DNA from 3 places in the Paenibacillus sp. FSL k6-2145 genome. Region 1 is predicted to be linked to each of the others. Evidence: riboswitches for the same ligand, from Rfam matches in the RefSeq annotation. Region 1 holds a riboswitch; each other region holds the start of a gene.
The links. A riboswitch is a leader RNA that binds a small molecule or an ion and turns the genes downstream of it on or off. The one in region 1 is predicted to bind cyclic di-AMP.
Positions count from the first base shown of each region.

Region 2: another riboswitch for cyclic di-AMP. It lies ahead of NZ043_RS09465 (3D domain-containing protein); the one in region 1 lies ahead of NZ043_RS26935 (3D domain-containing protein).
Region 3: another riboswitch for cyclic di-AMP. It lies ahead of NZ043_RS19680 (C40 family peptidase); the one in region 1 lies ahead of NZ043_RS26935 (3D domain-containing protein).

Region 1 is NZ_CP150267.1:6,124,566-6,127,847, reverse strand. Features, by position in the region: gene NZ043_RS26945 (ABC transporter substrate-binding protein/permease) at 1-216, shown strand, start outside; gene NZ043_RS26940 (amino acid ABC transporter ATP-binding protein) at 203-925, shown strand; cyclic di-AMP (ydaO/yuaA leader) riboswitch at 1,144-1,340, shown strand; gene NZ043_RS26935 (3D domain-containing protein) at 1,343-2,014, shown strand; gene NZ043_RS26930 (polysaccharide deacetylase family protein) at 2,120-2,911, opposite strand; gene NZ043_RS26925 (hypothetical protein) at 3,066-3,282, shown strand, end outside.
Region 2 is NZ_CP150267.1:2,156,759-2,160,040, forward strand. Features, by position in the region: gene NZ043_RS09460 (TatD family hydrolase) at 1-725, shown strand, start outside; cyclic di-AMP (ydaO/yuaA leader) riboswitch at 967-1,220, shown strand; gene NZ043_RS09465 (3D domain-containing protein) at 1,494-2,678, shown strand; gene rnmV (ribonuclease M5) at 2,834-3,282, shown strand, end outside.
Region 3 is NZ_CP150267.1:4,404,647-4,407,928, forward strand. Features, by position in the region: gene NZ043_RS19665 (hypothetical protein) at 21-350, shown strand; gene NZ043_RS19670 (hypothetical protein) at 470-688, shown strand; gene NZ043_RS19675 (carboxymuconolactone decarboxylase family protein) at 830-1,159, shown strand; gene NZ043_RS19680 (C40 family peptidase) at 1,232-1,696, opposite strand; cyclic di-AMP (ydaO/yuaA leader) riboswitch at 1,702-1,833, opposite strand; gene pelA (pectate lyase) at 2,253-3,215, shown strand.

The sequences.
Region 1 (3,282 bases):
GGTAATGAATTCATAACCATCATCAAGGAATCCTCTATTATCTCCGTTATCGGTATGGTGGACATTATGTATCAGGCAAGTGTGGTCAAAAACATTACGTATCAAGGCTTGAGTCCATTTTTGATTGCAGCAGCCATCTACTTTGTATTAACGTTCATTTTGTCCAAGCTGCTGGGACGACTGGAAAGGAAGTTGAGTGCAAGTGATAGACGTTAGACAATTACACAAATCTTATGGAAATAACGATGTGCTTAAAGGCATTAACGTGACAATTGGCAAAGGTGAGGTTGTCGTAGTCATCGGCCCTTCCGGTTCAGGTAAAAGTACTTTCTTACGTTGTCTGAACCTGTTGGAACAGCCTACCTCGGGTGAGATTGATTTTGAAGGCGTGTCAATCACTGATCCGAAGCACAACATTAATGCAACTCGGGAAAAAATGGGCATGGTGTTCCAGCATTTCAACCTGTTCCCACACAAAACGGTTCAGCAAAACATCACGATTGCTCCAATTAAAGTGAAGAAACAATCCACTCAGGAAGCGGAGAAAATTGCTGCTGATCTGCTTAACACCGTGGGCTTGTACGATAAAAAAGATACATTCCCGAATCAGCTGTCTGGTGGACAGAAGCAGCGGATCGCCATTGCTAGAGCATTGGCCATGCAGCCGCATGTGATGCTGTTTGACGAGCCTACTTCGGCACTGGACCCCGAGATGGTCGGTGAAGTGTTGGATGTCATGAAACGTCTTGCAGAAGGCGGGATGACGATGGTCATCGTAACACATGAGATGGGTTTTGCACGTGAAGTGGGAGACCGGATCCTGTTCATGGATGGCGGGGTTATTGTAGAAGAGGGAACACCTGATGAGGTGTTTGGAGCACCAAAAAATTCACGTACACGTGATTTTCTTGCGAAAGTACTCTAAACGAAGTGATCAAATAGCGTTACTGACTTCGAGTCGGTAACGCTATTTTTTATGGATAATAATCACGTATGAATTCGAAAAAGTAACTATTCTGTTACCAAATGTAAAGTATCGGATCTCCCAACTTTTCTAAAGTATCCAGTATTCTTAATTATGCTTACATGCTAAAAAACCATTTGGTAAGAATTACTACAAGTTCAGGTTACAAAATTGTGATATATTGAACTCTGCCGAAACTTCCGGACAGGGAGTGCGGGGGATGTAACGATGCAGATTGTGCAGGGGGAAGATCTACAGCACACTGCTTGGGGTGAATTAGGGGTACATAACGTTTTAAATGTAATGAAGAACCTATAGGGTGGGCTCCTCATCCGAATCCGACAACTAACTTCGCAGGCACAATGAGGGAGGAAGACCATGATTAACAAGAAACGTATAGCCAAAACAGCAGTAGCATTATTGACAACAGCAATGCTCATTCAAGCCGTTCCGGCTCACGCCGATTCAGTTCATGTGGCCAAAGAAGGGGATACCTTCTACACCTTATCAAAACAATATGGAGTAGCAATGAACACGTTGGTTAAAGCAAATAACGACATTTCACCTTACAATATTTATGGTGGTTTGAAAATTACGATTCCCGGTAAGGCAAACAATGTAGCTGCCGCGGCGACGGAGAGCAAGACCCAAGCCAAAACGGTTACCACAGCAAGCTTGGACGTTAACGCAGATAACAAAGTGGTTCAAGCCTGGGGTAAAACATTTGATTACAGCAAAGCTGTGAACGTGAAAGCAACGGCATACTCTGCAGATCCGTCTGAAAATGGAGGATGGGGTGCAGTCGATTATTTCGGAAATGACCTTGAACTGGGTACGATTGCAGTTGATCCAAGTGTAATTCCACTCGGAACCAAAGTACTGGTAACTGGTCATAGCCATCCAGGATTGCCAAAACAGGCTTTTGTAGCCACAGCGCGTGATGTGGGCGGTGCAATCAAGGGTCACCGGATTGATATCTTTATCCCGGGTAGCAAACAGTCCGTAAGCACATTTGGATTTCAGGATATCGAGCTGTACATTCTTAAGTAGAAAGTAAATTACATCTAACAAATTCAAACAGGGTGTCTGCCAGTCGCTAATTTGCGATTGAACAGCACCCTTTTAATATTGCATTTATTTGCTATCGCAGTCATCTTAATCTTTGGCCTTTGGCAATCCCAACATCTCGTCCAAGGTGACCAGTTCATACCCCCGGTTACGCAGTTCTTCAATTATTTCAGGCAATGCCTCAATCGTACCGTTCAGGTTAGATCCCACACCGCCTCCTGCATGTTGCAGAACGATGGAGCCAGGTTTCACGGCAGATAGGATGTTATCCTTCACCTCTTCCTTGGAGAGGCCTTTCCAGTCCAGTGAGTCAACGTTCCAGTTTACAATGCTATAGTGTTGTCTAGCAGCCCATTGCAGCTGTTCTTCATTAATGTCTCCATAAGGTGGCCGAATTATCTTGGGCGTATATCCCGCTAAATGTCGAATAATATCCCCGGTATGTAAAATTTGTTTGCGAAAGGCATTCATCGACAGCTTACTGAATTCAGGATGATTGTAGCTGTGATTACCAACCATATGCCCTTCCTTAACGATGCGTTTCACCAGATCCGGATGTTTCTCAGCACGACTACCCACGATGAAGAATGTAGCTCTGACATTGTATTTCTTCAATACATCCAGCACTGGTGGAGTAAACCGTGGATCAGGTACATCATCAAAAGTCAGTGCAACCTTCTTTGTTGAAGGACCATTGGTTTTGAACGTATCGGCATATTTTTGACGTAACTGTCCCAATGTCAGTTGTTCTTCTTCCGCAGAATCCGAACCTGATACTGATTCACTTGGCGGGCTTGAAACATCCCGCGATGAAACTGGAGCATGATATCCTCCGAGAAAAATAACGATAACCATCAGCATAATGAGGCGTACGCGCATAATAACGGCCTCCTTTTCCAAAATGACGTTCTTCTTGGTATGCCCGGGGGTTTCATAAAATATGCGTAGTGTGAGAAGTTTCATTGCGGATTTAGCTTATGACAGCCATAATTCCTCCATATATAACATATAGAAAAGGATAGGTGGATAGGATATGAGTACATATGATTTGAAATCCATACGTTTACAGGTGATTGAAGCAGGAGAGGATAAGGTTTTTCTCGTTACCGGAGGAAAGGCGCATATTGGCGCCGTAGCCACGTTCTACGTGGATCATGAGCGCGTCAGCGGGACGACGGTACATATTCCTGGGCATAAGGAACAAGAGCTGTGTGAGCGGCTTGCCCGAAAGGCTGCCCTGCAGCTGAAAG
Region 2 (3,282 bases), 3.1 Mb from region 1:
ACGAGGACCGCGAGGACATGATTCAGCGTGCTGTGGATGCAGGAGTTGGTCGCATGATCAACATTGGCTTTAACCGGGAGACGATTCCAACTACGATGAAACTCGCTGAAACATATGACTTTATCTATGCAGCTGTAGGGTGGCATCCAGTAGATGCGATCACTATGCAGGAGGGTGATTTGGAGTGGATTGCATCTTTATGCAAGCATGAAAAAGTGGTTGCGATCGGTGAGATTGGATTGGATTATCATTGGGATACTTCACCGAAGGAAATACAGCATCGCGTATTACGACAACAAATTGCTTTGGCTCGTGAAGTGAACATGCCAATTGTCATTCATAATCGGGATGCACATGAGGATATCATAAGAATTTTGCGTGAAGAGAAAGCGAGTGAAGTTGGTGGTGTGATGCACTCGTTCTCGGGCAGCTGGGAAACAGCGAAAAGTTGTCTCGATATGGGCTTCCATCTCTCCTTCGGAGGACCGATCACATTCAAAAATGCAAAGCAGCCCAAAGAGGTACTGGAGAAGGTTCCTATGGACCGGTTTTTCATTGAAACAGATGCTCCATATTTGACACCTCACCCTTATCGTGGGAAACGAAATGAGACAGCGCATGTACGTCTGGTTGCAGAGGCAGCTGCGGAAATTAAAGGCATTTCGGTGGAGGAAATTGCTGCAATAACAACCAAAAATGCCATGGAACGATTTGGAATTCGTTAAAAAAACGAGCAAATGAGGTGAAAAAGGCAGGTAAGCGGAGTTAATTTGCCCTTTGATTCAAATAAATCAAGAATATTACAATATTTTAACCAAATATTCAGAAAAACGTACTTGATCAACGCTTTACAACATGCATCAAAACAGGATATCATCTTTTCAGTGAATTGTTGTGCGGAAAATTGGACAGATGTTCGGGGGATGAACAAAGGGACACTTTCCGATGAAACAACATTACTTTCATGAATCAGTCTCGCTGAGTCTCCGTTAACGGAGAGCGGGGGAACCAATAGGGCTTAAACATCGGTGTATTTGGCCGATGCGCAACGTTCGCTGACCCAAAAGCAGCGAAGGGAACTGCGAAGCCGTATTTGATTTCTTCTTTGGGTCTCGGGGTGAATTCAAGGGCGTCCGCCATGAGCGGGTGACCCAAGATAGGGCGGCTCTCTTTCGCCCGAACCCGACAGCTAACCTCGCAAGCGGAAAAAGAGAGGCAACCTCGTGCATGAATTTCCGATATTCAAAATCATTCGGAAGCCACGAAAGAGTTCCTCTTACACTCTTTCTTTGGCTTTTTTGTTTTTGAATAAAAGAAATATTGTCATCATACGGTAGGTATTCAGGAGGATGACATCATGTTGCGAAGATTGATTCATGGTGCAGAACCGGATTATGTTGGTCCGATCTGTGTTCTGTAGAAAATTTGGTATAGTCACGTCAAAGACATCATGCATTACTTTAGACGGCGAGGCTATGAAGGAGGACGGAGAAGTGGGCACATTCCAACCAGAAGAGACCCATGAGTCACGATCATCCAGTAAGTCTTTCGCGTTGCGGTGGAAGCATGAGAACATGCGTCAAATGGCATTGATCGCGATTTTCTCAATTGCGCTTACAATCATGATCTTGTTAGTCGTTTACGGTCAGGCCGGGAAACAAATTTCACTGGTTATTGATGGCAAGGCTCAGGTGGTAGAGACTCGTACAGGAATGCTTCAGGAAATGCTGGAGGAGCAGTCGATCACAGTCAGCCCTCACGATAAGGTATCCATGTCCATGAATGGGGCGATTACAGATGGAGACCGAATCGTTATTGAGCGGGCCGTTCCAGTTAACATTACGGCAGACGGAGACACCAAGACTCTGTATACAACCGATTCATCGGTAGAAGATGCAATTCAAAAATCAGGTATTCAAGTTGAGAGTAATGATAAAGTGTATCCGGCGCTTGGCACTGCGATCAAAGCGGAGATGAAGATCCGTGTAGTGCGCGTAACAAAGCGTACAGTGGATGTAGAGCAACCGATCGCTTACAAAGTCATTAAAACGGCTGACCCTAGCTTGTACAAAGGGGATAACCGTGTCGTTGTGAACGGCAAAGAAGGCACAATTGTGCAGCATATCGAAAAGGTATTTCAGGATGGAGAATTGGTCTCCAAAAAAATGGTCGGCAAATCTGTCGCGAATAATCGTGTAGATAAAGTGATCGCTGTCGGCACCAAAGCAAAACCGGTCGTGAAAGAACCTGAGATTCAGACCGTATCGGCTCAAACTTCAACAACCAAAAAGGCTACAACAACGAACTCGAAGAAAACATCTGCCTCGGGCAGCAAAGTGATTACCGTATCCGGGACTTCTTTTAAATACTCTAAAGTACTTAAAAATGTATCCATGACTGCCTACTCTTCCGAAGAGCCGGGCATTGGTACTAAAACAGCTTCCGGTACTCGTGTAACGGAAGGGCGCACCATTGCGGTTGATCCCAAAGTCATTCCAATTGGCTGGTGGGTATATATCGAAGGTCTGGGATTCCGTCGTGCGGAAGATACAGGCGGTGCCATCAAAGGCAATAAAATTGATGTATATTATGACAGTGTGAAGCATGCCCTGAATTTTGGACGTAAAAAAGGCAAGACGGTCTACGTGATCGGTCCGGTGAAGCCGGAAGCGAACTAAAATCGTTTTACTTTGAAATGGGAATGCTATAAAATAGTTGCATGAATGATTCATGCGGAATATGCGGCGGAGGAGTCTGAATTCAGTCTCCCCCGCCGTTTGGCAGAGAAGAGGATATTCCTCTTCTTTTTGCGTTAGAAAGGAAGAAATGGAACATGATAAAAGAAGTCATTGTGGTGGAAGGCCGTGACGATACGGTAGCTATCCGTCGGGCCGTTGAAGCCGATACAATAGAAACAGGTGGATCAGCCATCAACCAACGCATTCTGAAGCGGATTGCGCTTGCTCAGGAGAGACGGGGAGTCATTGTACTGACAGATCCGGATCATGCTGGCGAACGCATTCGTAAAATTATTGCGAATAAGGTCCCTGGCTGTAAACATGCCTTCATTCCGGAGGCCGATGCAACACGCAAAGGTGACATTGGGGTGGAGAATGCCTCACCGGAGGCGATCCGTCATGCTCTGGCGCGTGTACATACTTCATACGAAGGTGCTCCGAGCCTGATCGATTGGGAGGACCTGATCGCGGCAGGACTTATTGTGCATCCGCAGGCTGCTGCACGTCGCATGGAGATGGGCAATCTGCTGGGCATCGGTTATTG
Region 3 (3,282 bases), 1.7 Mb from region 1:
TAGGGAGAGGAGGCAACACCATGGGGAACCAACCGGCAACAGAACAATTTTTCAATGATAAGCTGGCGGAATCGAAAGTTCATTTTGAACGTGCCCTGGATTGTAAACATACGGAATTCGATGACCTTTATCCCTATATGATTGAACATCCTCAATTTTTCTGGTACAAACGCTATGTTGCCTGGTCAGAATTACTGACGATTGTAGGCTTATGCGAAGAGTTGTCCTTCTCTTGGAAAGAACAATTTACACCGCATCAAGTGGAGTACCTTGAAGAACGTGTGATGTCTGCCAAAGTGCTTGATTTTTGGTTCGAGAAGAACGACAGCAAAGAGCACGCGCAGCGGTAACTTTCAGTCGGGACATAATTTCGAATGACATGACAGTCCAATACAGTCACGTGAGACCTAAATGACATTTCATTTAGGTCTCTTTTTGTAAATAAATTTGGAATATAGGAGCCATGAAGATGATAAGTGATACAGAACTGGACGCCCTGCGTCTGTCAGGTGAGAAAGTAAGAGTAGTACGGGACGAGCTGGAATCTAACGATGTAACCGGGATTGTTGTTGCCTGGGATGGCCAGCAGGTACTTATCCGTCGTCAGAATCGACGTGTCGTTAAGCTGGATCGCAGTTACAAATATCAGCTGTTCAGTGAGCCGCGCCAGAGTCCACTTAGTGAGTAACAGCTTATAATTATGGCAGAGCCATGAGCGTTAAATGTTTGGAATTACCATGATTTCTTGGCATAATTGACTCACTCGGGAGAGAAGATAGGTACAGTGAGGAAGATCTGTAACTATAGCCGAGAGGGTGTGCTACAAGCCATGACATTGATGAATGATAAAGTTCATGCCTACAAGGATCAGATTGGAGCATTAAGCGATGTACTGCCAGGTGTGGTGAAGTCATATCATGAGTTTACGGGAGAATGCTTCCAACCAGGCGTGATTGATGCCAAGACAAAACAGCTAATTGCACTTGGCATTGGATTATTCGCCAACAATGAGGTATGTACCTTCTACCATGTAGAAGAAGCACGTGCCAAGGGTGCAACAGATCAGGAGATTATGGAGACCGTAGCCGTGGCCGGAGCTGTTGGAGGAGGACATGCCCTGTCTCAGGGTGCGATGCGAGTGCAGAAGGCGCTGCATTAGTAAGCAATGCAACATACATTTTAAGTACAAAAAAGGCATCCGGTTAATAACCGATGCCTTTTTGTATGTGAATTACATTTTACCTAACATTTTATCATACATAAACTGTCCAGTTACCCGACGTGCTGTTACATAGCGGTCATTGAAGTATGGATTCGATAACTTCGTGATGCTTACACCTTTACTGCTGGAGGCATGAGCGAATTGTCCGCCGCCGATATATACACCTGTATGTGAAATGCCTTTGCCTGTTGTATTAAAGAACACCAGATCACCTGTCCGAACATTGCTTTTGGCTACCGGAGTACCTGCTTTGGCTTGCTGCTGAGAAGTACGTGGCAATTCAATGCTGTATTTGTTGAAAAGATATCTCATAAAACCAGAACAGTCGAAGCCGGCTACAGTCGTGCCACCCCATTTGTAAGGAATACCTGTCATGTTGTTCACTACGGAGTTGATACTGCTTGCCTCTGTGCTTGTTGCCCCGGATGTAAATAATACAGCTGCTCCAAAAATGGAGATAATCAGTTTTTTCAAAATCAATGTTCTCCCTTCGATGCCTACGGAGTTAGCTAAGGGTTCGGTAGAAGGTTCCCTATATTTCCTATGTATAAGAATAATTCACCCAAATTGGTTCCCCCGTTTTCAAACATGAAACTCGGCAATGAATAATTAAGTTTTTGTAACTATTTGAAACTATATTGCATAAATGCGTAATTGTCAAACCCATTTAAAACCCTTCGTAATACCTCAATGTTAGCGGAATTAAGGTTTTTATATGAAAGAAGGGATTAAGTTTGGGTATCATTCATGACAAAAACGTCATTATTGATTCGTTTAAGACGAATTTGGATAAATAAATAGGTTTGTCATGAGTTAAAAGAACTATTCCGTTATGTAGAATTAGAGAGATTATATTCATTAAGTTGCATATATTGACAAAAATCGATTTTTTGCATATTATCTGATTATCCAATCCACATATTGGATTAAAATTGATTTTATTATGCGATAAATACAAATAAAGGAGGTTTGGGGACGCTTATCATAGGTAAAGTAGAAGTGGCAGATTTATAAAAACGAACATAGGAGAGTGTTACATTTGAAAGCGAAGAAAATAATTACTTTTGTCCTGGCATGTACGATGGTGTTCTCAGCAGTTGGAATGGCAGTTCTCCCTGTAGGGACGGTATCTGCTGCGGATGCATCGGGTACTACAGCGAGTATTTCTGATATTTTGAAGAACCAGCTGCCAGATGGAGGTTGGAGAAAAGATTATAAACAGACAAGTGGAGAGTGGGCGAAGTCCACGATAGACAACAAGGCTACATACTCAGAAATTAGAAGATTGGCGAAGGAGTTTAAAAAGACGAATGATCCGCGATACTCCACAGCTGCAATCAAAGGAATTAACTTTTTGATCAACATGCAGTATTCAAACGGAGGATGGCCACAGGTCTACCAAAGCTCCGGATATCACAAGCACATTACCTATAATGATGATGCCATGATTAATGTAATGATCATGCTGGATGAAGTAGCAGCCCGCAAAGGTGATTTTTCATTTATCGACAGCACACTTGCTAACCGCAGTAAAAATTCAGTTGCCAAAGGTGTGGAGGCGATTCTGAATACACAAGTCGTTTCAGGTGGTAAGCTGACAGCATGGGGACAACAACATGATTCCAGTTCCCTTAAACCAGCGAGCGCAAGAATCTACGAAGTGCCATCGCTGACAGCTGGAGAGAGTGTAACGATTGTTAAATTTCTAAAAACCAGACCTGCTAACGCTAAAATTACCGCATCCATTAAAGGAGCTGAGGCTTGGTTTAACAAGGTGAAAATTACGGGTTACAAGTATGAAAGAGCTAATGGAGACAGTAAAATTATCGCAGATTCCAAAGCTGCACCAATTTGGGCACGCTTCTATGAGATCGGAACGGATAAACCAATCTTTATTGGTCGTGACGGGGTAGTTAAATACAAATTAAGTGATATTGATAAAGAAAGAAGAGGCGGTTATGCCTGGTATGGCAACTGGCCTTCCAAGCTGTAATTTGTAGTTAAAGGTAAAGCCCGAATCGACATGGATGTCTGGTTCGGGCTTTATTGTTATTATTTTC